4 regions of the Ensifer sp. R1-3 genome follow, and region 4 is predicted to be linked to each of the others. Evidence: riboswitches for the same ligand, from Rfam matches in the RefSeq annotation. Region 4 holds a riboswitch; each other region holds the start of a gene.
The links. Region 4 has a riboswitch for cobalamin ahead of bluB (5,6-dimethylbenzimidazole synthase). Riboswitches for the same ligand answer to the same signal wherever they lie in the genome.
Positions count from the first base shown of each region.

Region 1: it holds a riboswitch for cobalamin, as region 4 does, so the genes downstream of both, M1D43_RS09255 (aromatic ring-hydroxylating oxygenase subunit alpha) here and bluB (5,6-dimethylbenzimidazole synthase) in region 4, are expected to answer to the same signal.
Region 2: it holds a riboswitch for cobalamin, as region 4 does, so the genes downstream of both, M1D43_RS19830 (energy-coupling factor ABC transporter permease) here and bluB (5,6-dimethylbenzimidazole synthase) in region 4, are expected to answer to the same signal.
Region 3: it holds a riboswitch for cobalamin, as region 4 does, so the genes downstream of both, M1D43_RS17370 (ABC transporter substrate-binding protein) here and bluB (5,6-dimethylbenzimidazole synthase) in region 4, are expected to answer to the same signal.

Region 1 is NZ_CP096515.1:1,910,274-1,917,456, reverse strand. It holds gene M1D43_RS09275 (DUF1217 domain-containing protein) at 1-886, shown strand, start outside; gene M1D43_RS09270 (FAD-binding oxidoreductase) at 933-2,375, opposite strand; gene M1D43_RS09265 (L-threonylcarbamoyladenylate synthase) at 2,423-3,397, opposite strand; gene M1D43_RS09260 (DUF6656 family protein) at 3,463-4,056, opposite strand; cobalamin riboswitch at 4,377-4,579, shown strand; gene M1D43_RS09255 (aromatic ring-hydroxylating oxygenase subunit alpha) at 4,694-5,938, shown strand; gene M1D43_RS09250 (FAD-binding oxidoreductase) at 5,935-7,035, shown strand; gene M1D43_RS09245 (glycoside hydrolase family 25 protein) at 7,037-7,183, opposite strand, start outside.
Region 2 is NZ_CP096516.1:516,854-524,036, forward strand. It holds gene M1D43_RS19800 (MT-A70 family methyltransferase) at 1-179, shown strand, start outside; gene M1D43_RS19805 (DUF982 domain-containing protein) at 286-531, opposite strand; gene M1D43_RS19810 (DUF982 domain-containing protein) at 705-1,007, opposite strand; gene M1D43_RS19815 (carboxylesterase family protein) at 1,903-2,634, shown strand; gene M1D43_RS19820 (hypothetical protein) at 2,724-2,849, shown strand; gene M1D43_RS19825 (DUF1643 domain-containing protein) at 3,207-3,716, opposite strand; cobalamin riboswitch at 4,136-4,350, shown strand; gene M1D43_RS19830 (energy-coupling factor ABC transporter permease) at 4,398-5,078, shown strand; gene M1D43_RS19835 (hypothetical protein) at 5,283-5,504, opposite strand; gene M1D43_RS19840 (hypothetical protein) at 5,895-6,026, shown strand; gene M1D43_RS19845 (YbaN family protein) at 6,128-6,508, opposite strand; gene M1D43_RS19850 (hypothetical protein) at 6,647-6,844, opposite strand.
Region 3 is NZ_CP096516.1:12,601-19,783, forward strand. It holds gene M1D43_RS17355 (TAXI family TRAP transporter solute-binding subunit) at 1-748, shown strand, start outside; gene M1D43_RS17360 (TRAP transporter permease) at 865-2,979, shown strand; gene M1D43_RS17365 (DUF1850 domain-containing protein) at 2,976-3,350, shown strand; cobalamin riboswitch at 3,517-3,746, shown strand; gene M1D43_RS17370 (ABC transporter substrate-binding protein) at 3,915-5,000, shown strand; gene M1D43_RS17375 (FecCD family ABC transporter permease) at 4,997-6,040, shown strand; gene M1D43_RS17380 (ABC transporter ATP-binding protein) at 6,037-6,837, shown strand; gene M1D43_RS17385 (class I SAM-dependent methyltransferase) at 6,841-7,183, shown strand, end outside.
Region 4 is NZ_CP096515.1:797,425-804,607, reverse strand. It holds gene M1D43_RS03900 (helix-turn-helix transcriptional regulator) at 123-860, shown strand; gene M1D43_RS03895 (acyl-homoserine-lactone synthase) at 1,017-1,661, shown strand; gene M1D43_RS03890 (DUF2865 domain-containing protein) at 1,829-2,956, shown strand; gene bluB (5,6-dimethylbenzimidazole synthase) at 3,414-4,097, opposite strand; cobalamin riboswitch at 4,143-4,355, opposite strand; gene M1D43_RS03880 (SDR family oxidoreductase) at 4,395-5,216, opposite strand; gene M1D43_RS03875 (phytanoyl-CoA dioxygenase family protein) at 5,588-6,781, opposite strand; gene M1D43_RS03870 (LacI family DNA-binding transcriptional regulator) at 6,879-7,183, shown strand, end outside.

The sequences.
Region 1 (7,183 bases), 1.1 Mb from region 4:
GCTGAAGGACGAGCGTTACCTGAAGCTCGCCCAGCTGTTCAACTTTACGACATCGGGCGATATCGGCGTTCCGGCATTGGCCCAGTCGGAGACGCTGATCCAGGAGACCGCCAAGACCTATATCGTCAACAAGTCCCGTTTTGGTTCGGAGGAGGACAAGACCAAGGCCGAAGCGGAAGCCGAATATTATACGGCCGAAGTCGCCAAACTCTCCTCTCTCGACGAGTTTCTCGCCGATTCCCGCCTGGTCGATTTCGCTCTCGAGGCAAACGGCATCGATCCCGAGAATGTCACCGTCGATTTCCTCCGCGACATCTTCACCTCCGATCTGGACGATCCCAAGAGCTTCATCAATCAGCAGCAGAACTCCGGAGCCTACATCGCCCTGGTCACCTCGTTCAATTTCGACAGCGGCGGCAATGTTCTGCGCGAGGACAAGAGCGTCATCATCACGCGGCAGGGGCTTTACGAGACCCTCGACCGGTATCTGCACCAGTCGCTGGAAGAACAGGCAGGCGAGGACAATGCAGGTGTCCGCCTGGCACTCTATTTCGAGCGCCAGGCAGGCTCGCTCGTCGACGCCTACGATCTCCTGGCGGATGATGCGCTCGCCGAAGTGTTCCGCACCATCTTCAGCCTGCCCGACGAATTCAGTTCCATGGACATCGACCAGCAGGCAAAGATCGTCGAGAAGAACCTCGATCTCGAGAAGCTGAGCGATCCGGCCGAACTGAAGAAACTCCTCGCGCGCTTCACCGTGCTCTACGATCTGGAGAACAACATGGAAGTCGATCCGGCCGTGGTGGTGCTTTCAGGCAGCGGCAGCAATATCGGCATCAGCGCCGATACGCTCTTCCAACTGTCGCAGCTCAGGAAGGGCGGGTAGGGCTTAACGGCGGGCGGCCCGGATCACGCACTTCCGGATGCCGTCGTTACTCGCCTCGATCCTCGCGCAGCACCTTATCGGGGTTCATGATCCCCGCCGGGTCGAAGGCGTGCTTGATCCGTCGCATGAGCTCGATCTCGATCGGCGAGCGGATCGCCGCGAGTTCGTCTCGCTTCAACTGGCCGATGCCATGCTCGGCAGAGATCGAGCCGTCATGTTTGAGCACGACGGCGTGAACGATCGCATTGATCTCGCGCCACCGATCGAGAAAGCTCTGCTTGTCCGCGCCGACGGGCTGGGAGATGTTGTAGTGGATATTGCCGTCGCCCATATGGCCGAAGGCGCAGATGCGCGCGCCGGGGATGGCCTTGGAGACAAGCGCATCCGCCTCCGTCATGAAGGCCGGAATGCTCGACACCGGGACCGAAACGTCATGCTTGATGGAGCCACCCTCAGGCTTTTGTGCCGGCGACATGCTTTCTCGCATGTGCCAGAGCGCTCTGCGTTGCGCTTCGTTCTGGGCGATGACCGCGTTTTCGACGAGACCGTCGGCAATGACGGCTTCGAGAAGGTCTTGCACCATCCCTTCCGCGCTTTCGGCGGTATCCGAGGTGGAGATATCGATCAGCGCGTACCACGGATGCGTCGTTTCCATCGGATCTCTGACGCCGGCGATGTGCCGGGTGGTGAACTCGATGCCGAGCCGCGGCATCAGTTCGAAGCCCGTCAGGGCCGGCCCGCAGACGCTTGTTGCCCGATCGAAAAGCGTAAGTGCGTCCTCGACGCTCCTGAGGCCGGCAAAGGCCACCTGGTGGCCGCGCGGTTTCGGAAAGAGCTTCAAAACGGCGCCGGTTATGACGCCGAGCGTTCCCTCGGCGCCGATGAAAAGATCGCGCAGATCGTAGCCGGTATTGTCCTTCCTGAGGCGTCTGAGCCCATCCCAGATCTCCCCGGTCGGGAGCACGACTTCCAGCCCCAGGCAGAGCTGGCGCATGTTCCCATAGGCAAGCACGGCAGTGCCGCCGGCATTGGTCGAAAGATTGCCGCCGATCCGGGCAGAGCCTTCCGAGCCGAGTGACAGGGGAAAAAGCCGGTCGACGTCATCGGCGGCCTTCTGGATGTCCGCCAGGATACAGCCGGCGTCGGCCACGATCACGTTGCCGACCGGGTCGATGTCGCGGATGCGGTTCAGCCGCTCGAGGGAAAGGACCACGTCGGCTTTGCCCTCGCGTGGAATCTGTCCGGCCACATGTCCGGTATTGCCGCCCTGCGGCACGACTGCCGTTCGGGTCTGACTCGCAAGCCGCATCACCAGCGAAACTTCCTCGACGGAGCCGGGCCTGAGCACGAGCGGCGTCGTGCCGCGGTAGAGCCCGCGGGACTCGACGAGGTAGGGTGCCGTGTCGGCGGGTGCGGTGAGGGCATTGCCAGGCCCGACGATATCGACGAAGGAGGCGATGAGTTCGGGAGAAGGAAGTACGGTGGTCATGGCCCTGCCTCGGATCAACGTGGTTGCTTCAAGCGTGCCGATGGCCATCAGCCCCGCGGCGCGGCCGCGCGCTGCAGCCGGTCGATTATCGCCTCGCCGAGCCCCTCGCTCGGGATCGGGCCGAAAGCGATGGTCGCGGCGCCGCTGGCATCCGCTTTTTTCATATAGTCGAAAAGATTGGCGGCGGCTTCCCGCAGGCTGCCGCCCGGACTGAGATCCAGGACGATCGCGGCATCGGCTTCACCGGGAAGCGCCTCTCCGCCGAAGCGGATCAGGGCTTCTCCCTTCCGGACCTCATCGGCATCGAGCCGCACAGCGGCACCGGGAGCGTAATGCGAGGCGAGCATGCCGGGCGCCTCGATGACAGCGCCGGCGGCCTCCGGGCGCTCGATGGCGAGCCCGGTCAGCGCTTCGATCTCTGCCGCGTCGAGCCCCCCGGGCCTCAGCAGCCGCAACCTTCCGTTCTCGACCTTGACGATGGTCGATTCCAGGCCGATCGCGGCCGGCCCCGCGTCGAGGATGAGCTTCAGCCTGGAACCGAGATCCGCCTGCACATGGGCCGCACTGGTGGGGCTGATCTTGCCCGAGGTGTTGGCGCTCGGCGCTGCCAAAGGCCGCCCGAACCGGGCGATCACCCGGCGCGAGAAGCCGTCGGGCATGCGAATTCCGAGCGTATCGAGACCGGCGGATGCGAGCGTGTGCACGGTGCTCTCCCGCCGCTGCGGCAGGATCAGCGTGAGGGGGCCGGGCCAGAAGGCCTCGGCCAGACGTCTCGAAACCGGATCGAAGGTCACATGCGCCTCTGCCATCGCCAGATCGCAGACGTGGCAAATCAGCGGATTGAACCGCGGCCGCCCCTTCATCTCATAGATGCGGCTGATCGCATCGGGGGTCGTGGCATCGGCGGCAAGGCCGTATACGGTCTCCGTCGGGATCGCGACCGGTTCGCCGTCCGAAAGAACCGCGCAGGCTTTCTCGATTGCCCGCTCAGGTTCGATGCGCGTGTCGATGATTTCGGCCATGGCGTTCTGATCCTTTCCGTCGCTTCCTTAACGGAGCGACCGCAAAAACAGAACGATTTTCTTTGTCAAAGGCTGCGAACGATCCGGCGCAAGGCTTCGTCGCGTGCGCCGAGCATCAGCACGTTCTTCAGCGCCACCTTCGGATCCTGCGTCCGGAAAATCAGCCCGTTGCCGCGCACGTTGCGGTTGACGACGATCCGTTCCTCGCCGGCGTCGGGCTCGATCGCGACGGCGAAATACATGCGCGAGTAGCCCGGCTGGATACGGTCGAAGAAATGGGTCTCGTTCCCGAGCTCGCAGAAGAAGTTCGCGAAATAAAAGGACCAGGTGATCTCATGCCCGTTGGCGAGGCAGGTATTCGCGGCGGTCACGTGGCAATAGCCGAGATGCGGACTGCTGGGGAGCGTGCGATGGAAAACCATCTTCGGGAACTGGATCGAGGCATGAAACCCGTTGATTCGCCTGTGGGTCGTCTCGCCCGCTGTCGTCAGCTTCCGCGCCGTCTGCTGCGCCACCTCGGCATAACTCAGATACTGACGCTCGTTCGGCATCCACCGGCGTCTATCGATCCGGCCGGTCCGCAGGAACTCGGTGTGAGCCTTGGCTTTCGGCGGCGCGGCCGCCTTGTCGGCAGCGTCGTAATATCGGAGTTTTGCCATGGGCGTCGTCGCGCCATCCTGTCCGCAAGCGGGTTGATCGCGGCGAACGTTAAATCATCTCAGTTAACGAATTGGTCCCGGTATGTCCGGGCCGGCATCGATCAGACCCTTGTGTTGGCGGGCCGTGTCGCAGAATGGCCACTCGCCTTCGCGCCATGAACGGCGCTGCCGAAAAATCCGCCAGCTGCGCAGGGATTCATCTACTTCCTTGTTTGTTATGGATAATATTGCATGCCTTCGTGCCGATTGTGTCGCGCCTGGCTGTCGTCTTTCTGGAATCGGATGTCGTCTATTGGCAGTTGCCGGGCCGGTCCTCAGGCTTAGATGAGGACACTCAAGGTGCCGCCTCGAAGGGAGGGCGGAGAATTGGGAAGCCGGTCAAATCCCGGCGCTGCCCCCGCAACGGTGGTGGAGCGAACAGCCACGGCAGAAGGCCACTGGACACCGCGTCCGGGAAGGCGCCGGGCAGGTCCCTTGCGGACGGCTCCAGAGCCCGGAAACCAGCCTTGAAGCAGAAATAGACCGTAGCTGGTTGCGGCGGGCAGCCGGATCGGAGCCAATTGCGTTGCGGGTCCACGCGGCCGGCGCGGGTTCCAGTCCTGCCTCTCCGAAACGGCGGAAAAACGAGGACAAGGGCATGGAAATTCAGACCGAAATGCTGCGCAAGCTGAAGACCCGTCGCGAAGGCTACAGCCTCGACCGCGCCTTCTACGTCGATCCCGATTATTACCGTCAGGACCTGGAGCAGATCTGGTACAAGGATTGGCTGTTCATCGGCCATGATTGCGAAGTCCCGCGGCCGGGGAACTATTTCACGGTGCAGGTCGGCGATTACCCGGTCGTTATCGTTCGAGACAGGCAGGGCGCGGTCCGGGCACTGCACAATTCGTGCCGCCATCGCGGCTCGCGCGTCTGCACGCAGCACAAAGGCTCATCCGCCAAACTCGTCTGTCCCTACCACCAGTGGACTTACGAACTCGACGGCCGCCTGCTCTTCGCGCGGCAGATGCCCGAGGGCTTCGACCCGGCCGAGCACAGTCTGAAGCCGATCCACTGCGAGACCGTCGGCGGTTACATCTTCATCAGTCTTGCCGAACACCCGATGGACTTCCGGCCGTTCCGCGAGACGGTCGCGGCCTATCTCGCGCCGCATCGCCTGGGGGAAACGAAGGTCGCCTTCGAAAGCACCATCGTCGAGAAGGGCAATTGGAAGCTGGTCTGGGAGAACAATCGCGAGTGTTACCACTGCGCCGCCAATCATCCGGAACTCTGCCGTACCTATCCGGAAGCGCCGACCGTAACCGGTGTCCAGGGGGCGATGAACGATCCGGAAATCGGCGCCCACTGGCAGAAATGCGAGGCGGCGGGCCTTCCGAGCGCCTTCAAGATCGCGCCCACGGGCCAGTTCCGCATGACGAGAATGCCGCTGATCAACGGCGCCGAGAGCTATACGATGTCCGGACAGAAGGCTGTCCGCAAGCAACTCTCCATCGGCGTAGACGCCGATGGCATCGGGACGCTGCTCCTCTTCCATTATCCGACGACCTGGAACCACATTCTCGGCGACCATGCGATCACCTTCCGCGTTCTGCCGCTCGGGCCGGAACTGACTGAGGTTACGACCAAATGGCTGGTCAACAAGGATGCGGTGGAGGGCGTCGACTACACGATAGACGAGCTGACGCACGTCTGGACGGAGACCAACGATCAGGACCGGCAGATCGTCGAGGAAAACGCCTTCGGAATCCGCTCGCCCGCCTATGAGCCGGGTCCTTATTCCGCCGAACACGAGGGCGGCGTCATGCAGTTCGTCGAGTGGTATTCGAGCTTCATGCTGGACCGCCTTCAGGGCGGGGCCGCGCATCTCTCGCGGGTGGCATGACGATGGAAATGCCTCGCTCCTTTCACCATTTCGACGAGCTCGACCCCTGGAGAGACCGTCAGCACATGCTGGAGTGCATGTCGGCCGTAGCCGAAACCGCTGACGTGATGACCTTCACCTTCCGCTCCGACAAGCCGGCCTGGTTCCGCTACCTGCCGGGGCAGTTCGTGACACTCGAACTGCCCGTCGCAGCCGAGCCGGTGATGCGCACCTATACGCTGTCATCCTCGCCATCGCGCCCGCTTTCGGTCGCGGTCACGGTCAAGGCGCAGCCCGGAAGCATCGGCACCCGCTGGATGTTCGACAATCTGAAGCCGGGCATGATGCTCAAGGCGTTCGGGCCGCTCGGCGACTTCAGCTTCGTCCGTCATCCCGGTGAAAAATATCTCTTCATATCGGCGGGGTCGGGCGTCACGCCGATGATGTCGATGACGCGCTGGATGGCCGACTGCGCGCCGGAAACGGATGTCACCTTCATTTCCTGCGCCCGGCGCCCGGACGATCTCCTCTTCAGATCGGAGCTCGAAGTTCTCGCCCGTCAGATGCCGGGGCTCAATCTCGGCTTCCTCGTGGAGGGGCATGAGGCGCGGCATGGCTGGCATGGTCTGCGCGGCCGCATCGACGCGGCGAAGTTGCCGATGCTCGCACCGGATTTCCTGGAAAGAACCGTCTTCTGCTGCGGGCCCGAGCCGTTCATGGGCAATGTTCGGGCAATGCTGGAAGCGGCGGGCTTCGACATGGCCCGCTATCACCAGGAGAGTTTCCAGCCCGCCGCGGCGCCAGCGGCCGAGGAGCTTGCAATTCGGGCCGGGCCTACCGCCGATGCAGGGGCCGGGGCGGCGCGGGTGACCTTTACCATGAGCGGCAAGGAAGCGACCGCCGTTCCCGGCCAGACGATCCTGCAGACGGCCCGCGCCAACGGTGTCAGGATCGGGGCCGCCTGCGAGGGCGGCATCTGCGGAACGTGCCGGGTGTTGAAGATCGCCGGCGACGTCGAGATGAACCACAATGGCGGCATTCTCGACGACGAGATCGAGGAGGGCTACATCCTCGCCTGCTGTTCGCGGCCGACAAGCGACGTCCAGATCGAGGCCTGAGTTAACGCCGCTCGGATTGGTAGGGCAGGCGTGCCTCGGCGGCCCTGACGGCGATGGAGCCGGTAACCGTCTCGTCGGCGCCGGCTCCTGATCCGCTCTCCGCCTCGGCGCGGCTTATGACGAGCGGCCGCGAAAGAGTGGCCGTTGC
Region 2 (7,183 bases), on a different replicon from region 4:
CTGCCGCCGGCAAGGTCCGCATGGGCACCGGTTGCCGTGTCCGCACCACCGGCGAGATTGTGTTCGTTGGCACCCTCGGCAATCCGAAGCAGTCCCATGTTCCGCCGACCATCTTTGATGGCATCGTTCGCGAGCACAGCCGCAAGCCAGACGAGTTCTATGCCCTTTCTGACCTGTGATGCCGCACGCGCGGCGCGCCGACGTGTTCGCTCGAGAACAGCGCCAGGGTTGGCACGCCTTCGGCAATGAGGTCACCAAGCTCGATCCGGAGGTGGCGGATTGATTTCAAGCGAGCAAATCAATCTTCGCCTCGTTGATCGCCGCTATGAAGGCGATCCTCGCACGCTCCCCCGTACATATGCCCACCATGGCGTCCGCGCACGCGTTGATGGCCGTGCCGTAAGCACGTCCATGATCCACGGGCCAACTGTCGATGAGCAAGCGTGCAGCGTAGGCGGGATGCCACACGATCTGTACGCCGTCCAGATCAGGCAGATCGAGGATGACGCACTCGCCCCAAACGGTACCCATTACAAAATTCCTTCGGGTGAATCAATGCAAACGCGCGGGCAGCGAGATTGTTCCAACCTCGCTGCTGCCGCCGGCAAGATGAGGGCGTCGGCATGATCGAGCTCCACCCCCCATACCCGCCGGGCCGGGAACAGAGAGGCCGCGATCGCAGCCTCTCCCCCTCGAGTGGTGGCTCAGGCAGAAACGCGTCCGCTGCCGGAACTTGGCTTGATCATCCACGGGAGAACTGCGGGTGCTTTGACCAGGATCCCCTTCTTCTTTCCGAAGGCTCGGATCGCATCCCGCGCAACCTGAATGGGCTTATGGCCGTCATGCGCCATGTAGCAAGTCTTCAGGGTGGCGTCGTGCACTATGTCGTGGTCGCGCTCCGGCCACCCCTCAAGAAAATCGATGGCATCGTACAGGTTCGTAATCTCTCGGATCAGATCCTTCTTCTCCTTCAGGTAAACCGGTCGAGCAAACATCTTCGAGTTCATTTCAGCCTCACTGAATACGACGGTGTTCAACAAGGAAGGCGCTGCGGACCAGCGCCCGGTGTTGATTTGTTGTCTCTGTTCAGCGGGTTCAAGAGGTCGGTGATCGATCTTCGTCGCTACTCGTCCGAGGTGCGCCATGACCATCCGGGAAGCCTACGCCAAGTTCGGGCCCGACACGATGCCGATTGCCGAGACCTTGGACATTAAGGAACACGAGGCGGCTCCCTTATCAACATGAAGATGAATCGCGATCGATTAGGCCCGACGGTATGCCAGATGGCGGCTTGAACACTCCCCAGCGAGCGATACGAGACTGTGAACAGCTCTCGGCTAGTGCGCCTCGCGTGCGCCATCCGCCTGTTCACCGAGAGCCCGCCGGCTCACCGCCGAGTTACGCCGTAGGAGAAATGCACCCAATTCATTGCGACTGGCCTGCGCCCTTGTTTCGAACACATTGGTCCCCTATATACCACGCATCGGCATTGCTTATGAGCGCTGATAACTCGCCGCTCGCAATTGCTGCATCGTTTTCGACTTTTGACCACGGATGTACTGGCACTGGTTTGGTAAGCGATGATGAGGAAGGTCGGTGCGGTTTCGCCCCGGCCTTTTTTGTTGTCTGGTGATAAGCACCTGTCCCGCGTCTATTCGGTAAGGTGGTCACCTTTCATTTCCGCAGGCAGGGCAACGGGTAAGCCGCCTGGCTCATAACAACGAAAGACCAGTTCGATTTCCCGGGCCTGCAGCCAATCGAAAGGCCGCGGGGCAAATTCAGACTGATGCTATTGATTGACCAGCTCTGGCTGATTGGGTGATTGTGGAGCGGCGGGAAGCATTGTCCGCAACCACACCATGTGCCAACCTGTCCTCTGAACGTTTCAGAGGAGGTGGTGTAATGTTGCGTGGAATTTTACCTTTGGCTGCAATAGCTGCGCTCGGCTTGTTCGATCCTGAGACCGCAAATGCAGAGCAGGTAGCACTCACTTCGACTGTGAGCGTTAAGAATGAGCTCAAGTATCTTTTGTACACGCCGGATGGATACGCGACGTCAACGGAGAGTTATCCCCTCGTTATATGGCTACATGGAGGAGATCAGGGCGGAAGTGATATCGACAAAGTCAAATCGAGCGGCATTCCAAAACTGATCGAAGACGGGAAGAAATTTCCATTTCTCGTCTTTTCTCCCCAAAACCCGAGCGAAGAACTGCTGTATCCTATTGAGAAAGTGGACGCTGCACTTGAGGAAGTAGCTTCAAAATATCGCGTTGACCGTTCACGGATCTATGTGATCGGTTTTAGCCGGGGCGGCTTCGGGGCTTGGGCCTTGGCCGAACAGTTTCCAGATAAGTTCGCCGCTATCGTCCCAATCGCCGGCGGTGGCAATCGGCACTATCTCAATAGAACGAACGAGAAAGCTGCATTCTGGGTCTTTCATGGCTCAAACGATGGTGTAATTCCGTTATCGGATTCCGTTGTGCTTTATGAACGCCTTAAAGCTCTGGATCGCAATGCTCGACTGACCGTATTGGAAGGTGTCGATCATTCCGGCGTCGAGTGGGCGACCTTGAATGATGCTGAACTCTGGGATTGGCTGCTGAAGCAGCGTCTTGAGGGCGCGCCTCAATAGCATGATGATCGCGCTTACCGATGCGGAGGGAGGTCGGTGTGGTTTCGCGCCGGCCTTCATTGTTTTTCCGAGAAATTGATCTTCTTGCGATGTGGCAGATACGGCCGCAACTCGGGCGGCTGCTCGGTATTGAGTTCGTGCGCTTCCGCGACCTCCTCATCGAGGACGTGCGCATAGCGGGTGGTCTCGACATCGGCGTGGCTGATGCCTACTGACGGTTTTCATATTCCTGGTCTTTCGCAGGAGCCTCGTCGCCAGACCATGGCGGAAGTCGCGGAATCGGAAATTCTCGACCTTGGCCTTCGCTCTGATGCGCTCCACCGCGTCTCGAGGCCTATAATGATGCCTTCTTCGATCCTTCCCATCTACCTTGTATGACTCTTACCCGATCGGGGCCGGGCCGCCTGGTATGTGATATGTGAAGACGAATTCCGGATGGTGCCCGCACAGGGGCAGCAGAATATCGCGCGCAGTGCCGGTGATGGCCGTCTTGACCACGCGGCCGCCTTCCCCGGCGCCGCGGCGGACATCCGGGCGCGAGGTTTTCCCAGCGGTAGTTGAGGGGGAGGTGGTCATCGCGCGAAATATTCCTTCGGTTGCGTGGACGCAGCCACATAGAGCGGGTGTACGGGATGACCGTCTGCCGTCAGTTTGAGAGCCGCTGGGTTGAAGAACGCAAGCCTCTCCGCGACTTCGCGTCCACGATCATGAAGTGTGCCATGTGTTCCCCACGCACATATGATCTTACGTGCGCTTTGCGCGATCGAGAGCAAGTGCCTGTCGTTATCTGGGCCGATCGGGTCAGGGTGGTCGTAAAGGGCCTTCGGATCGGTGGAGCGAAGTGCAAAGAGGTTACCAACAATCAAGCCGCCGTGGCCCCAAGCCCTCGCGAAGCCGATGCACCGGCGAATCGTCGGGTCATCTTGGCAGGCGTCCGCTATGGGCGGGTTCAGCATGAGGAAGGCGACCTTGGCCTTCTCCGAATCCCATTGCCGCTCGAGACGGTAACGGTAGGCACCGCATCTTGAGATAGTAGCCGAAGCCTTCACCTCGGTTGGAAATACATCGAGCGTGTCGCCCATCACTCAGCCTCTTCCGCCCCGGACAGCAGCCTCTGCCGACGCCATGCGCTCGTGAACGATCTCGCCGGTCGGATGCAGGATCTGGCCCAACAACGCCGCATGGAAAGATAGAATACCAGTCTCGACCGCCGTCACCGGCCTTTGCGTCATTCGCGGAGGATCAACCAAACGGCGATTTGCCCTTTCCAGGGGAAGCCGCTCGTGTCCGACCCTGGTCTTTCGCATCTTGTTTGAAGATGGGTTCTCGCGCAACCAGGCCACAATACTCCGGGGCGTTGGCCTCTGGTTCGGCCGCGGTATTCGAGTTGGGTGATGACCTTGCCCTCGGCAAATCTTCGATCGGCGCGAACTTCGAGCAGCCGAAGGCCTGAATGGTCTTGTGGATAGAACATTTTCCGTTGTTTTCTGGCCAGCGTGAGCATACCAGATCATGTGATGGTTCCGCCCGACTGAAGAACGGCGGATGAAAAGGGAACACGGTGAGGACGACCCATCAGGGGCTAAAACCGTGGCTGCCCCCGCAACTGTGAGCGGCGAGCAAAGTCCAAGGATGCCATTGGCCGTGAATCGGCTGATAAGGCGGACAAAGCTACGACCCGCAAGCCAGGAGACCTGCCATCACCTTGGGCGACACGCCTCAACAACTGCCACGCCGCACGGTGGGTGCGGAAAGGAGAGCACATGCATATCGAACCAGGCGTCGTCGATGGCGCAAAGATTATATTGAGTTATGCCACTGCCGCAGGGGCTCTCGGGCTCACCGCCAAGTTGGCGGCTGACAGTATTCGCAACGACGGTGGTGCCGGTGCGCTCGTGTTACGCAGTGTCGTGACAACGGCTTTGGTCTTCTGCTTTTTCGAAGTTCTGCCGCACCATCCTGCTGGTGTCTCGGAAGTCCATCTTATCCTGGGTTCAACCCTTCTTCTCTTGTTCGGAGCAGGCGCCGCTGCGGTTGGCCTTGCGGCTGGTCTGCTTCTTCAAGGGCTTTTCTTTGCGCCGTTCGATTTGCCACAATATGGGATGAACGTAACTACGTTGCTGGTGCCCCTTTGGGCAACCAGTCTGCTCGCCGCGCGGATTATTCCGTCTCGGACCGCATACGTGGAATTGAAATATAGGCAAACTTTGGCGCTCTCCACGACCTATCAGGGCGGTATTGTTGCATGGGTTGCCTTCTGGGCACTTTATGGCCACGGCTTCAGCGTCGAAAATCTCGCGGCCGTGGGTTCGTTCGGCGCTGCCTACATGAGCGTCATTCTGCTGGAGCCGCTGATCGACTTGGGTGTTCTCGCCGGTGCAAAGGCGCTTGATCGCTACAGTCGTGGTCCCATGTTCAATATCAGACTGCATCAGGCGGCGTGATTATGAACACGCCCAGTGCATGGGTATGGGGGCGATAATCTGAGGCGTAAGCGGAATTGATCTCGCTTTCGCCGTTCCCAATTCTCCAGCAGTAAGCGGCATTCGAAGCGGATCGGAAGAGGGCGAGAGCCCAGCGGGACGAAGAATATGTCGCGTCGGAGCTGCGGCGGATCAGCCTTCAATGCCACCGCAGCTCTGTTTGTGTCAGGCCGTCTCGCTGTCCGAGGCACGGGGGTTCCGCCGTCGCGTCTTCACCATCATTGTCGTCCGGCCACCAGTCGTGCCAATCGTCGCCCACGCCCTCTCCGCCTGACCACCGTCGAGCCGGGAAGTTAGCATCTGGAGCGGCTTGTCCTGCCCAATTCCGCTTTGCGGCGTCACATACGCGGCGATGTCCTTCTGGCAGTCCCAGATCAGCCTCTTCATCTTCTGTTTGTCGGCATGGGTGGGATCTCCTCGGGGGTCAACACATGACCGCTCGCGACGTTCCGATCCTGCCGCTACGAGCGACTTGTTCCAAAATACCCTGCCGCAATGGTGCTGCATCGCCCATCACTTTGAGGGTCAGGAATTGTTTCAGCAAGTTATTATGGGATTCTGGGCGTCCTAGCATTTCGTTCGATGTGCGCCCATCCGCGCTTGGGTCGCCGCGAAAAAATGCGAGGGAGCGCAGTTTGTGGCTCTCGTTCGTGTTATTCGCAATCGAACAGGCGTGTGCCGCGAACGGCAGGCGCTGGAAATTCCCTAAATACCTAGGGTTGCCGCGGCGCCTCCGAAACGCATTTATGCCTCGGGCGCGTATACCAGGAGGTAATAATGGACGTCGAATTGCTGACCGGTCTAGGTGTTGCGGCCTTCATCCTCGCCATATCAGTGTTAGTCGGGCAGGAAGTTGGACTTGCAACGAACGTCCTTGAAACGCAAGCGACTGTAACCTCGAAGCATTGAGAGCCATCCCTCAGAGAGCGCTACGGCACTCGCACCTATTGCGCATGCATTGCCGGCAAAGGGACGTGTCGAAACAAGGAGCGGCGCGCGTGCTGCTTTTCTCATGGTTTGTTTGGCGGTTCTGGACGGGACACGATGAAGGCACCGCAGGTGAACATGATACCGGTAACCACGAGCAAAGCGATTGCCGGTGGTTCGAACGCAACCCACAAATAGATGAGTGCCAAACTCATCAGCAAAACTGCAGATATTTTGGCACGACGTGAGATTGCTCCTTCTTCCCGCCAGTCACGTAATGGCGGCCCGAACAATGGATGGTCCATCAGCCATTTCGCGAGACGCGGCGAGGAGCGCGAAAACAACCATACCGCCAGGAGGAGGAAAGGCGTCGTGGGCAGCAGCGGGAGAAAGATTCCGACAATGCCGAGCCCGACCATCAGCCAGGCGAGGCTGAGAAGTGCAAGGCGCATAGAAAGGTTCATCTGCCTTCTCTCCGGTCAGCTGCCAAATGCCGGCGACGCGTGTTCCTGCCGAGACGAAATAAAGCTCCGAATTGGAGAGATACAAGGTGCTTCATTCTTCAACATACAGGAGTGGCGGGGAAAAAGCGCCTCGCTGCTCTAAGCCCCGCCAAGCGTCGCCGTTTCGTCGATTGCGGTGTCTTTGCCGAGTTCTGATTCATCCTCGGTTAAAGCGAGATAACCGTGACTGCCTAACCAGTCTCGAACGATGAGACGAAGGGCTTCTTCCCGGTTGACTGCATATTCAGCCATGAAGAGCTGAATTCCGCGTTCTGAATCTTCTTCGAGGTAAGTCATCGAGCTGCCCCTGTGTTGCCGGTGTCGATCAAACCGAAAATCCAATCACATGACAAGGCTCCCCGGTGGGGCCTTTTTCTTTCAGGCACTCGTCATTCCACGCGATTATCCCAGGGCACTCTGACGGAAGTTTTCTCGACAAGAGGAATGGCCAACGTTGAAGATCGCCAACCTTGCGGCATGTCGAAGCGATCGCCTCCACGTCTGCGGACCTGTCGCTCTCGCATGGCCGAATCAATTCGCGCGCGGACAGGGCGTGCTTTGAATTCTGTCACTGCTGCCATGTCGAACCCGCCGGCCGTTCAGTCGCTGCCGACGCCCGGCTCCTGAGTTGCATCT
Region 3 (7,183 bases), on a different replicon from region 4:
GGTCGAGAACCTCAACCTCTTGCAGCAGGGGCGTGGCGAGATCGCCTTTTCGCTCGGCGATTCGGTCAAGCTTGCCTGGGAAGGCAACACGGATGCCGGCTTCAAGGCCCCGCTCGACAAGCTGCGCGGTATCGCCGCCATCTATCCCAACTATATCCAGATCATGGCGTCGAAGGAGTCGAGCATCAAGACCGTCGCCGATCTCAAGGGCAAGAGCCTTTCCGTCGGCGCACCGAAGTCGGGCACGGAATTGAACGCTCGGGCGATCCTCGCCGCTGCCGGCATGAGCTATGACGATCTCGGCAAGACCGAATACCTGCCCTTCGCCGAATCGGTAGAACTGATGAAGAACCGGCAGCTCGATGCGACGCTGCAGTCGGCCGGCCTGGGCGTCTCTTCGTTCAAGGATCTGGCGACTTCGCTCGACGTACAGATGGTCGCCGTCCCCGAAGAGATCGCCACCAAGCTCGGCGCGCCCTACATCGCCGCGACCGTCCCCGCCGGCACCTACCAGGGCCAGGACAGCGATGTGCAGACGGTCGCCGTCGTCAACTTTCTCGTCACCCATTCGGAGGTTTCCGACGAAACCGCCTATCAGATGACGAAGCAGCTCTTCGAGAACATCCCCGCCCTGACGGCGGCTCACAAGGCGGCGGAGAATATCCGCATCGAGGATGCACTGAAGGGAATGCCTATTCCTCTGCATCCGGGGGCGGAGCGCTACTACAAGGAAAAGGGCCTGCTCTGACCCATGTCTCCCGAAACCGCAAAGCGGTTTTAAATAATGACGGGCAGACAACACCCTGAAGCGCGTCGCAGAATTCGGTTGAATGCGACGGGCTTCAGGAATTCGGGGGAGGAATCATGATCGACAATACCAATGAGCAAAGCGGATCTGCGTCGGCCGAACTGCACCGGCACGACGCGTTGACCCGGGCGTTTCCGGCGACATGGGACGGGCGGATCCTGTTTGCCATCGCCCTGGCCTTTTCCGTGTTCCAGATCGCCACCGCGGCGCATCTCGTCGATTTCGCGAGCCAGATCGTGCGCGCGGTGCACGTCGGCTTTGTCACGGTCCTCGTATTTCCCCTGCTGGCGACGCTGGCAGGCCGCGGCACGGTTGCAAAAATCATCGCCTGGAGTCTTGCTTTCCTCGGCGCAGCGGTCGCCTTCTACCAGTGCTACGAATATGCGGAACTCCTGGCGCGTGCCGGCGACCCACTGCCGCGCGACATCGTCTTCGGGGTCATCGCGCTCGGCGTCGTCTTTGCCGCCGCCTGGGCACTGATGGGGCCGGCTCTGCCGATCATTTCCGGCGTGTTCCTGGCCTATTGCCTTTTGGGTGAGTATCTGCCGCCGCCGCTCGACCACCGCGGCTACGACTTTTCGCAGGTGATCGACCACATGGCCTATGGCACGGAAGGCATCTACGGCATCCCGACCTTCGTCTCCTCGACCTATATTTTCCTTTTCATCCTGTTCGGCGCCTTCCTCGAAAAGGCCGGCATGATCCGGCTCTTCAACGATGTCTCGTTGAGTTTCGTCGGCCACAAGCGCGGCGGAGCCGCGAAGGTAGCGATCATTTCTTCGGGCCTAATGGGCACCATTTCCGGTTCCGGCGTCGCGAATGTGGTGACGACCGGGCAGTTCACCATCCCGCTGATGAAAAAGTTCGGCTATCGGGCGGCCTTTGCAGGCGGCGTCGAGGCAACGGCCTCGATGGGCGGGCAGATCATGCCGCCTGTGATGGGCGCGGTCGCCTTCATCATGGCTGAGACGCTCGGCGTCGAATATTACGAGATCGTCAAGGCCGCGGTCATACCGGCGATCCTCTATTTCGCTTCCGCCTTCTGGATGGTCCATCTCGAAGCCGGCAAGCACGGGCTGCTCGGCCTGCCCAAGGACCAACTGCCCTCGGCCAGGGCGGCAATCCTCGAACAGTGGCATCTGATCCTGCCGCTCGCCGCGCTCGTCTGGCTGCTGTTCTCCGGCTACACGCCGCTTTTCGCCGGCACGGTCGGCCTCGCCTTCACCGGCCTTCTGATCCTCGGCAGTTCGCTTGCGCTCGGCCTTCCCGCCGGTGTCATACGCATCATCTTCTGGGTCGGCCTCGGCCTCGTGGCGGCCGCCTTCTTCCAGTTCGGCATCGGCGTGATCATCGCAGCGCTGGCGCTGCTGATTGCCGGCAACGCGTTCCTGAAGGGTGGCCGGGAGACCCTGGTGATATGCCGCGATGCGCTTGCCGAAGGGGCGAAGACGGCCCTTCCGGTGGCGATCGCCTGCGCGCTCGTCGGCGTGATCATCGGCACGATGACGCTGACCGGAGCGGCCAATACCTTCGGGCAATTCATCGTCTCGGTCGGCGGCAAGAGCCTGTTTCTGTCGTTGCTCCTGACGATGGTCACCTGCCTCGTGCTCGGCATGGGCATACCAACGATCCCGAACTACATCATCACCTCGTCGATCGCCGGGCCCGCGCTTTTGGAACTCGGCGTGCCGCTTATCGTCAGCCACATGTTCGTCTTCTATTTCGGCATTCTTGCCGATCTGACGCCGCCGGTGGCGCTTGCCTGCTTCGCGGCGGCACCGATCGCGCGGGAAAGCGGGCTGAAGATCTCGATCCAGGCGATCAAGGTGGCGGCGGCCGGTTTCGTCATCCCGTTCATGGCCGTTTATTCGCCGGCGCTGATGCTGCAGGATGGGGGCGCGATGGCCGCAATCGTGGGCTATCCGGCTGCCGTCGCCTATATTGTCGTCAAGACCGGCCTGGCGATCGCGCTCTGGGGTGCCGCCGTGGTGGGCTTCGCCGCCGTCCGGCTCGGGGTTCTCGAGCGGGTGCTCGCGGCCGCGGCCGCCTTCACGCTGCTGGCGGCGCTGCCGATCACCGATGAGGTCGGCTTCGCACTCTCCGCGGTCTTCGCCTTCTTGATCTGGCGGCGCGCCCGCCAGGCTGGCCGGCAGACGGTGGAACCGGCATGAGCGCGCTTGCCTGCATCATCGGCGGCAAGGTTGTCGCCGTTGCTGCGGGTGTCTTCACCCTCGGCTGGACCCATTCGGTCGAGAAGACCGAATGGCAGGAGCGTTGGGCCGTTACGGCAGAGGGTCTCGTTCTTGAGGAGGCGCGCGTGCAGGGCTCGGGTGCGGGAATGGAACCGGGAGAGAATGCGCGTCGTCAGGGCCGCTGGTGGGTCTGGACGCCCGACCTGCCGCCGCTTCCCGAACTCGTCCTGGCCGCCTCCGGCGCGACCGTCTCCGGCTGGACGCTTTGCGATGCCGGCGGCTGCCGCGAACTCGCGGCGCAAAGCCGGGAACCCATCATCCTGCGGCCATGTGATGGCCTAAAGCCATAGTGGCCGATGCTGACCTAGCGGTGCCGGTGAAGGCTAATCGGAACGGTCCGGCGCGGGAATGAAATGGTATTACATAACTTTCTGTTGACGAGTGTAATAACATAACATATTGAAGCCCGATGCAAGGCGCGGCGTCGCGTTTCACCTTGACCGGGGGCTGCGTTCCACATTAACTGAGCCGGACGGTTCCCCTACCCGTGAGGTGGAGGGGATTAATAGGGAACACGGTGGGGACGACCCAAGAGGGACCAAAACCGTGGCTGCCCCCGCAACTGTAAGCGGATCGTCGTTCATCCTTGTGGCGCCAAGGCGCCAGCCACTGCGCGCGTTGCGCGGGAAGGCAGATGAGCGACTCTGTCCGTGAGCCAGGAGACCTGCCGTCAAATCGATCCAACGTCACGGGCGGGGATGCCCGGAACAGGAGCAAGCCATGACCGTCTTTCGCGCCTCGCGGCGCACACTTTCATCAGTTTCCCCGAGGTCCAGCCGTCACTCGTCCGATCGAACCCGATCGGCAGGCTGACCATCACGGCCGCCTAGCGGCCTCACACTCGGGGACTATTCATGAACAGCTTTCTGAAACGACCGCTCATTGCGGGTCTCATTACTTTTTCCATCGGCGCAGCGGCTCTTGGCCATCCCGTCTACGCTGCCGAGACGACCTATCCGCTGACACTCGAGAATTGCGGACGGCAGATCACCTTTGACAAGACGCCGACGCGCACCGTCTCGATCGGCCAGAGCAGCACCGAGATCCTCTATCTGCTCGGCCTTGCGGATAAGGTCGCCGGCACCGCCCTCTGGGTCGGCCCCGTCCTTGAAGGTTACGAGGAGGTCAACGCCAAGGTCGAACGCCTGGCAGACAACGATCCGAGCTTCGAAAGCGTACTTGCCAAGAAGCCGGACATGGTGGCGGTGCAGTTTCAGTGGCAGGTCGGCCCGGAAGGCGTGGTCGCGAGGCCGGAGCAGTTCGAGGAGCTCGGCATTCCGGTCTACACATCGCCTTCGGATTGCACCGGCAAGGAGAACTCGGCGGCGAGCGACGGCGTGCGACGGCAGGTCTTCACCATGGACCTCGTCTACCGGGAAATTCGCGAGCTGGCGCATATCTACAATGTTCAGGATAAGGGCGAGAAGGTCGTCGCCGAGCTGAAAAGCCGAGAAGAGGCGGCGCGCGCCAAGGTCGCCTCGGCCGGGGACAAGCTCTCGGCCGTCTTCTGGTTCTCCAGCGCTGCCGATGCCGACCCCTATGTCGCCGGCAGGAATGGCGCACCCGGCTACATAATGGCGGCGCTCGGGATCGAAAACATCATCGACACAGAAGACGAATGGCCGACGGTCGGCTGGGAGACCATCGCCAAAGCCGAGCCGACCATGATCGTGGCCGGCTCCATGGAACGTCGACGTTACCCGCTCGACAGCCTCGACGCCAAACTCGAATTCCTGAAGACCGATCCCGTGGCGAGCCTCATGCCGGCAGTCGCCAAAGGCTATGTGTTCGCCATGGATGCGCAGGCGATGAACCCGACGATCCGCACGATCGAAGGCATCGAAGCGCTGGCGGATGCCATCGCCGAGGCCGGACTTGCCTCCAAGGCGGGGCTGGCCTCCAAGGCGGGGCTGGCCTCCAAGGGTGGGTTGGGCAAGTGAGCCGCGTGCTGACCCTGGCCGGGCGAACGGGGACGGGACGCGTCGGCGCGGCTCTCGCCGCGCTCGTCATCCTCTTCGCAGCACTCTGGATGGGCGCTGCGATCGGCGAAACGGCGATCCCGTTCAAGACCGTTGCGCAGACGGTGGCGAACCGGCTGTGGAACGCCGGCTACCCGCTGGCACCGATCGACGAGGGCATCATCTGGAGCTACCGGCTGAGCCGTGCGGTCGTGGCCGCTTCCTGCGGGGCGTCGCTCGCGCTCTCCGGCGCCGTGCTGCAATCGCTGCTGCGCAATCCGCTCGCCGACCCCTACATTCTCGGCATCTCCGCCGGCGCCTCGACTGGCGCGGTCAGCGTCGCCATTCTCGGTGTGGGTGCCGGGATGCTGACGCTGCCGCTCGGCGCCTTCATCGGCGCGCTCGTCGCTTTCGTCCTGGTGAGCCTGCTGGCGGTGAAGGCCGGCCGCGGCACCGCGGCGATCATCCTGGCAGGTGTGGCGGGATCACAGCTCTTCAACGCGCTGACCTCCTTCATCGTCACCAAGGCGGCGACGGCCGAGCAGGCGCGCGGCATCATGTTCTGGCTGCTCGGCAACCTTTCGGGCGTGCGCTGGCCGGATGCCTGGCTCGCCGTGCCGGCGACGCTTCTCGGTCTCGTCGTATGTCTCTGGCATGCCCGTCCCCTCGACGCGTTTACCTTCGGGTCGGAATCGGCTGCCTCGCTCGGCATCTCGGTCAGGCGAACCTATTTCGCCCTCGTCGGCGTCTCGGCGATGATGACGGCGGTGATGGTATCCACCGTCGGGTCGATAGGTTTCGTCGGCCTCGTCATCCCCCATGCGGCCCGCATGCTCGTCGGCGTCCGCCACGGTGTCCTGCTGCCGGCAGCGGCGCTCATCGGCGCCGTATTCATGATCCTCGCGGACATCCTGTCGCGCGTTCTCATTCCCGGCCAGGTCTTGCCGATCGGCGTGATCACGGCGCTCGTCGGCGCCCCGGCCTTCGCGTTGATACTCGGACAAAGGAGGGACCGCGCATGACGCTTTCGGCGAGCGGGGTTTCATGGTCGGCCGGTGGGGTGGAGATCCTGAAGGATGTCTCCCTCACCGTCGAGACGGGAGAGTTCCTCGGCATCATCGGCCCGAACGGTTCCGGCAAGACGAGCCTGATGTCGCTCATATCGGGCATCCGCAAGCCGAAGAGGGGGGAGGTGCTTCTGGACGGTTGTCCGATCGGGACGCTCGGCCGCCGCACGGTCGCGCAAAGGCTCGCTCTGGTCGAGCAGCAGGCCGAGACCGGCGAGCGGATCACCGCGCGCCAAGCGGTCGAGCTCGGCCGCACGCCCTATCTCGGGCCGCTTTCGCCCTGGTCGCCGGAGGACGATGCGATCGTCGGGGCGGCGCTCGCAAATGTGGACATGGCGCATCTTGCCGATCGCCTCTGGCACACGCTCTCCGGCGGCGAGCGGCAAAGGCTGCACATTGCTCGGGCGCTGGCGCAGCAATCGAAGATCCTGCTCCTCGACGAGCCGACCAACCATCTCGACATCGGCCATCAGATCAGCCTGCTCGACCTCGTTCGCCGCCAGGACCTGACGGTGGTCGCAGCGCTCCATGACCTCAACCACGCCGCTATGTTCTGCGACAGGATCGCGGTGATGCAGGCCGGCCGGCTGGTGGCGCTCGGGCGCCCGCGGGAGGTACTGACGGTCGAGCGCATCCGCGCAGTCTTCGGGATCGAGGTCGAGGTCGAGCACGAGTTCGACGGAAGCTGCTCCATCCGCTATCGCGCAAGACGCCCGCGTCCGCTTGCCGCAATCGCCGCCGTCGGAGCCTGACCCATGGACATGCGCAACCACGACCTGAAGGAAGATATCCGCGAATACTGGTCGAAGCGGTCGCAAACGTTCGACCTCGCCTTCGGCCATCGCATTCCGCCGGGGCCGGAGCTCGACGCCTGGGCGGCAGCGATGCGCGACGCACTGGGGGCGAGGCCGCTGAAGGTTCTCGAACTCGCCTGCGGGACGGGGGAGGTGACCAACGTGCTCCTTTCGCTCGGCCACGAAGTGACGGCGCTCGATTTCTCCGAGGCCATGCTCGCCGTCGCGCGGCGCAAGCACGCTGGGAACGACAGGGTCCGTTTCATACTGGCCGATGCCGAGCGCACGATGGAGCCGGACGAGA
Region 4 (7,183 bases):
GCCAAAAAGTCAACTTATGATTGCATAAGCGGGATTACTGCACCGTTTATGAAATATTGCACTAGACAAAACCGGCCGCCGTAAACCATGTTTATTATAGGGGCAAGTTTCGGTGTTACGGCATGGCTAATCAACAGGCTGTCCTCAATTTGCTGGATATCGTGGAATATGGAGGTTGCGCAGACCCCGAGCGCTTCTTCGCCCTGATGCGTCGAACCTTCAACATCTCGCATCTCCTGTATCTGGAGGCGGAGTCTCTTCCGGATGGTTTGAGAATCTGCCGCCTGCATCACACTTTCGGCGCCTACGCCGCCGAAATCTACGCCGCCAGGGGGCTTTACAGGATCGACCCGATCCTCAAGCTTGCGCTCGGCGGCGTCAGGCCGGTGGAATGGGCGACAGCGCGGCGCCGCTTTCCGGAATGCGAGCCCCTCTTCGAGGCGGCCGAAGAAATCGGGCTTTCCACCGAAGGCGTGGCCTTACCGCTCCCCTCGCCTGCGGGCCGCATGGCGCTTCTCGCAATCGGTGCAAACATGTCGCCGGTTGAGTGGTCCGCCTACCGCCGCTGCCATCTGCGCGATTTCCAGCTGGCTGCCAACCTCTTCCACGCCTCCATGCTCGAACATTCGGCGATGGCCGGGGCGCTCGACGAGCGCGATCTCCGCCTGACCGGGCGGGAAACGGAGGTGCTCACGTGGTCGGCGGCCGGCAAGAGCTACTGGGAGATCGCAACGATTCTCGGCATATCCGAGCGAACGGTGCGTTTCTTCATGACCAATGCCCGCCGCAAACTCAATGTAGTGTCCAACACGCAAGCTGTAGCGCACGCTGTTCGACATGCTCTGATCCCCACCATCTGACGGGTTGCCGGCCCGGGACAGGACCGGCCACTCGCAGATTCCCCCACAAATCTATTGGGAAAAAATGAGGAAATAAACTGTCACTATAGACAGTTACATGTGTCATCCGAGCCTGACAGCATCGCTACATCGCGTAATCACGCATGGAGCGAAAAAATGATCAGGATAGTGAACGGAAACGGTCGCAGCCAGCACCCCCAGGCCATCGACGAGATGTTCCGGCTGCGTAAGCGCGTGTTCCACGACTTCTTGAAATGGGACGTCAAGACCGAAGGGGACTGGGAAATCGACCACTACGACAAGGCCAATCCGCTCTATGTCATGTCGTACTCGCCGGACACCGGCAAGATTCGTGGCTCCCTCAGGCTCCTTCCGACGCTCGGTCCGAATATGCTGGACGATACGTTCCCGATCCTGCTCGGGGACAATCCGGAAATCCGTAGTGCGTCGGTGTGGGAATCGAGCCGCTTCTGCATCGATCCCGAAATCTCCCAGGATCGCGCATCGAACCAGGTCACCATCGCCGCGGCCGAACTGATGTGCGGTGTGGGCGAAATGAGCCTTGCCTCGGGCATCAGCCATATCGTCACGGTCACCGATGTGTTCCTGGAGCGAATGTTCCGCCGCATGGGTTGCCCTGGGGAGCGCATCGCCGATCCGCACAGGATCGGCTCCGTCCATGCGGTCGCCATCGCGTGGGAGGTGAGCAGGAACCTGCTCGAAACGATGAAGGCGGTGGCCTCCATCGAGGGCACCGTTCTCGATCGCCCGATGTCGCTTGAAACGGCACGCGCCGCCTGACCCGATAATCCGGGCCGTGCAGATCGCACGGCCCACAGCTTCCATCCACGGGCATTGCGAATTAACGCAGATGCCCTCTTCCCGTTGCGCCATCTCGACAAGGTCCTATGATGAGACGGTAAGGCGGACACATCGGCAACGGTCCGCTGCAATGCAGGAAGAAGCACGTGTCCGCGTCCCCGAAAGTGGCATCCAAGATCCGGCGCATCGCGGCGGTTCTCGTACCGCTGGCGCTGGCCGCAGCCGGCCCGGCCGCAGCGTCCGGCGTTTGCGAACGGCTGGGCGCACGCCTCGCCGGCCTTCCCACAGGTTTCACGACGAATGCCAGCCTGCGCGATTTCACCGGTGCGGTCTCCCGCCAGAACATCGAGTTGCGCCGCGCCAAGAACGATCGCCGCCGAATGGAATGCAGCAGCGACAGCGTCGTCGTCATCGGCGGCGATGACGAGGCCGCTTGCGCCGAACTCGACGACACGATCGCGCGGATGGAGGAGAATCTGCGGCAACTCAAGGCGCAGCGTAGGCATCTGATCGGCGGTGGTGACGACGACGTTCGCCGGCGCATCCTCGCTGCCATGGAACTCAACGGCTGCTCGGGAGCGCCCCGAGAGGGCTGGGATGCCGGAAGCGCCGAAGGCCAGTTTGCGAGCGCCGCCGAGGGAAAGGAGGTTCACCGGAACATCCTGCGCGACCTGCCGCCGGACAGCGATGCCTATCCGCTTCTGCTCGACGCCCCCCGGGCCGAGCTACCGCTCACGGATGACGATTTCGCCGGCAGCCTCAGAACCATGTGCGTAAGGACATGCGATGGCGCCTTCTTTCCCATCTCCTCGCATGCCACGCCGGCAGACTTCGGTCGCGACGCCGATCTCTGCCGCGCGCGATGCCCGGGTGCGGAGACGGAGCTCTACTATCATGTGCTCGCGACGGAAGAAGCCGACCAGATGATTTCGGCGACGACGGGCCGGCCCTACACCGATCTCCCAACGGCCTTCGCCTACCGGGCGCGCAGTGTCGGCTCACCCGGCATCTGTGGCTGCGGAATCCCGGACCCCGCAACGGATGCCAACGGGCAAAAGGCAGGCTCCGCCGGCAAGCTCACCGTCGTCAGCCCGTCGGTCATAACCATTGACAGCGAGAAGAAGGCGCCGGCCAAGCCGATAGAAGAGCGGCCCTACGACCCGGCCAAAAACAAGGTCCGCGTCGTCGGTCCGACCTTCCTTCCGCAGGAAGAGAGCGCGATCGACCTCAAGCATCCGCTTGGGCCCCGTTACCAGCCGCTGCAGGAAAACTGACATACGCCGTTGCGAGCATTCTGCAAGAATGGCGATGCTCTTGAATTCCTTGAGTACCGACTGCGCGGCCTACTGGACTTGTCCTTTGACCGTTGCCGATCAAAGGACAAAAACATGCAGAAGATCAAAGCGCGTCTGATAAGACGCGCGGCGCTGTACGTATCGAAGGACTGCAATCTCTCCTCTTCCTCATCCCTGTGCTTGTCACAGGGATCCAGCAGCGCCGCGTCTGCGGCGCGGGAAGAGTCCTTTCAGCCCAAGGACTTGGTCTGGCTGGATCCCTGTGACAAGCACAGGGATGAGGAGATCAACAAGCCGCGGCGGGTATCCCGAAACTCAACAGGCCTTGGGGCGGGGTGAGGAAAAGTGTGTGCGGTTTTCCGCTGCATCCCGCTCTAACCTCTTGGAATTGATCGCGTTCAAGTTTTTTGGTCGACCGACCTAATAACATCGTCATCTAACGGACGCCCCAGCCTTCCTCGAAAACGAGATCTTCGAGCGGCAAGCGCTGTCGCCAGCCCTTCGCGGCGAGTTCCGGCTCTTGATACAGCTTGTCGACGAAACCGAGGCAGAGCCAGGCGACGATTTCGACATGATCCGGGATTCCGAGGATAGCCTTGATCTCGCTCTCGTGGAAAATGCTGACCCAGCCGACGCCCACGCCCTCCGCCCGCGCGGCGAGCCAGAGGTTCTGGACGGCGCAAACGGTCGAGTACAGATCCATCTGCGGATTATGGGTGCGGCCCAGGACGACCGCTCCGCCGCGCGTCCGGTCGCAGGTCACGCAAATGCTGAGCGGCGCCTTGCGAATGCCTTCGAGCTTCAGCGACCGGTACTTCGCTTGCCTTTCGCCGGAAAACATCTCTGCGGCCTCGTCATTGGCGCGCTGGAAAGCCCGCCAGACTTTCTCCCGCGTCTCGTCCTGGCGCACGAGCACGAAGTTCCAGGGTTGCATGAAGCCGACGGACGGCGCCTGGTGCGCCGCACCGAGCAGGCGGGCGATCAGTTCCTCGGACAATGGTTCGGGCAGGAACTCGTCGCGCACGTCGCGACGCGTCTCAATGGCACGATAGACGGCGGCGCGCTCGTCCGACGAAAAAGCTCCGGCGGCCGTAAGGCAGCCGTTCGGGTCAGGCAGCATCGTTCGATCCCCAACAATGCGGAAACCTCCCGCCGTCCGCGCGGGGCCGGTCTATCTCGCCAGGCCGGTCTTCTGACTTCGGATCATCCGTTCGCGCCGCCTTCCCGAATAGCTTCAATATTCAGTGGCAAAGCTCTGAAAAGATTCAGAGCCCTTTTCGGCGAGAACGTCCCCTTCACAGCGTTGGGCACGTGCCGGAACTGCACCGGCTTCCCGATTCTCCCGCATTTCGCGGGCACCTGACGGGCGCATATGGCCACAGGTCCCCACGAAAGGCAAGGCAAGCAAGCGGGAGCTTCAGAGCGGCGCCTCCGGATGAGGCGAGGCGTCATAGGCACCCCAGATCGACTGATCGAAGCAGATGACGGAACCCGTCATGAGGCCGGATTCTGCCGATGAGAGATAGGCGCAGGCACGCGCGACCTCGGCCGGGTCGACGAGCCTGCCGAAGGGCTGGCTCGCTGCCGCCTTTTCGAGCCAGTTCGCCGGCGCATCGTGATATTCGCGCTGGATCCGGTCTTCGCCTTCCGAGGCCATCCAGCCGATGTTGAGGCCGTTGACCCGTATCCGGTTGCGAAGGACGGCATAGGCGGTATTCTTGGTCAGCGTCTCCAGCGCCCCCTTCGACGCACAATAGGCTGCGATGAAGGGCTGACCCGCCTTCGCCGACATGGAGCCGATATTGACGATCGTGCCCTCCGTCTTCTCGCGCCGCATCACCTTTATCACCTCCTGCATCAGAAAGAATGGCGCCCGCACATTGACCGCGAACATCCGGTCGAAGAGTTCCGGGCTGGTGTCGAGGATCGTACCCCTGTCGGTGATCGCTGCGGCGTTGACCAGCGCATCGACGCGGCCGAAGGCGCGGTCGCAAGCCGCCACGACGGCACGGGCATCCTCCACCCGCTCGAGATCCGCCGGTACGTAGACGACCTTCGAACCCGTCGCCGCGGCGATCTCGGCAGCTTTCGCCTCGCCCTTCGCCGCGTTGCGCCCGCAAATGACGACGCCGGCGGCGCCGCGCTCCGCGAAGAGTGCGGCAATCGTGGCACCGAGCCCCTGCGTGCCCCCGGTCACAATGGCGATCTTCCCGTCCAGTCGGGCGTGGTCCGTGCTCATCCTGATCCTCCCTTTGAGATGTTGGTGAATATGCCTTGGTGAGCGTGCATTAATGCCTGTTGAGATTTGGGATACCCGCCGCTACTTGTCTGATCTCCTCATCCCTGTGCTCGTCACAGGGATCCAGCCAGACCAAGTCCTTGGGCTGAAAGAACTCCTCCCGCGCCGCTGACGCGGCGCTGCTGGATCTCTGTGACAAGCACAGAGATGAGGAGGAGAGATTGCAGTCCTCCCCACGCTGACCGACGTGCTCGGCAACCTTGTCCGCACCGCCCTACGCCCCGACAAATCCACCAGAGCACCAACGCCATCATCCATCTCGCAGTAGCCGTGATAAACTCAAGATCTCAAAAGACCTTAAGCCAAGACGGCTAGCTTAGCTTTTTCGCCGCCTGATCGGCCAGCGCTTCGGCAAACGCCTCAACACTCCATTCGCCGGCGAGCGCTTCGTGCATCAGCTGTGCCTGCGTCCTGGGCGCCAGACCGCCAACCGGCGGATCACGATCGAGATTGGTCGGGAACGAATACCCCTCGGCGCACGCGGCAACCGCATTGGCAATTTCGTCCTGCGTGAGCTTGCCTCCGGCCGCAAGAACTTTCAGAGCCGGAAAGAGCACGGCGCACATGTGTTCGCGATCCACCGTTTCCATCGCCCGGCCGAAGGCGGAGGATACCTGCAGAAGATTGGCCACACGCTTGATTCCGGCAGACCGGTTGCTGCCCGCGGCGTGGAAAAGCGCCGGGTTGAAGAACACGACGTCGCCCTTCTCCAGCGGCAATTGCACGTGGTTCTCTTCGAAATAGGTGCGGAACTCCGGCCGTTTCAAAGCGAGATATCCGGGCAGATACGTCTGGCTATAGGGCAGGAACAGGGTTGGCCCGCTTTCGACCGGCATGTTGCAATGGGCGACCGCGCCCTGGAGCGTCAGGACCGGCGAGAGCCTGTGCACATGCGCCGGATACTGCTCTATAACGGCCGAGGTCTGAAAGCCGAGATGATAGTCGCGATGCGGCGATTGAGACGCGCCGCCGGGATTGACGCGGTTGACCTGCGCCGTCATCTGGTAGTTCGGACCGAGCCAGGCTTCGCTGACGAGCGCGATGATGGCGTTGCCGTAATAGGCCGCGAAATTCTCGGGGTTCTTCAGGCAGTGCTTTTCGAGTGAATTCCAGATCCTGTCGTTGGCGCCGGGCTTGGCGAAATGATCGCCGCCGCCGCTGTTGGTGCGGTGCTGTTCCTCGATGATCTCGTCGAAGATGCGGCTTGCTTCGTCGATCACCCGCGTATCGGTGAAGGCGCGCTTGAAGACCGCCACGCCCGGCCCCGTCGCAAGCGCCTCGCAGATCTCCGCAAGCACCGACCGCCTGCCGTCCTGCGTGGCGCAATCGCCGGCAAGACGGGCGCTGTCATAAATCAGGACGTTCTTCTGGCAGTCCGCCGCGTACGGATAGTCCGCCAGGCTGACACGGTGCTCGACCGCCGCACGAAATTCCTCGATATCGCAGGCCGCCTCACTGAGCCACACGCGTTCCAGACGCGCCCGCGCGGGATTGTCCGTCTTCATCAGCTCTCCTCCTCAAGGATGACGATGATGCGACTATACGGCTTGCCCGCTTCTGATATAGAGCAGGAATCCATCAAAAAGCCATCAGGAGGGATCGGTGGCACATCCGTTTCTTGTCAAGGACATCGCCTTCCAGGCGGGACTCAGTACGGCGACCGTCGATCGCGTCCTCAACGGCCGGCAGGGCGTGCGCCAGCAAACGGTAATGCGCGTCAATGCAGCCATTCGTGAACTCGAGAGACAGCAGGCGGGCCTTGAGGTACAGGGACGCAAATATGCCGTCGACGTGGTGATGGAGGCGCCGGAACGCTTCACCGAAGCGGTGCGCAAGGCATTCGAAAGCGAAGCCGCGACCTTCATGCCTACGGTTTTCCGGTCCCGGTTCCATTTCGCCGAGACCAT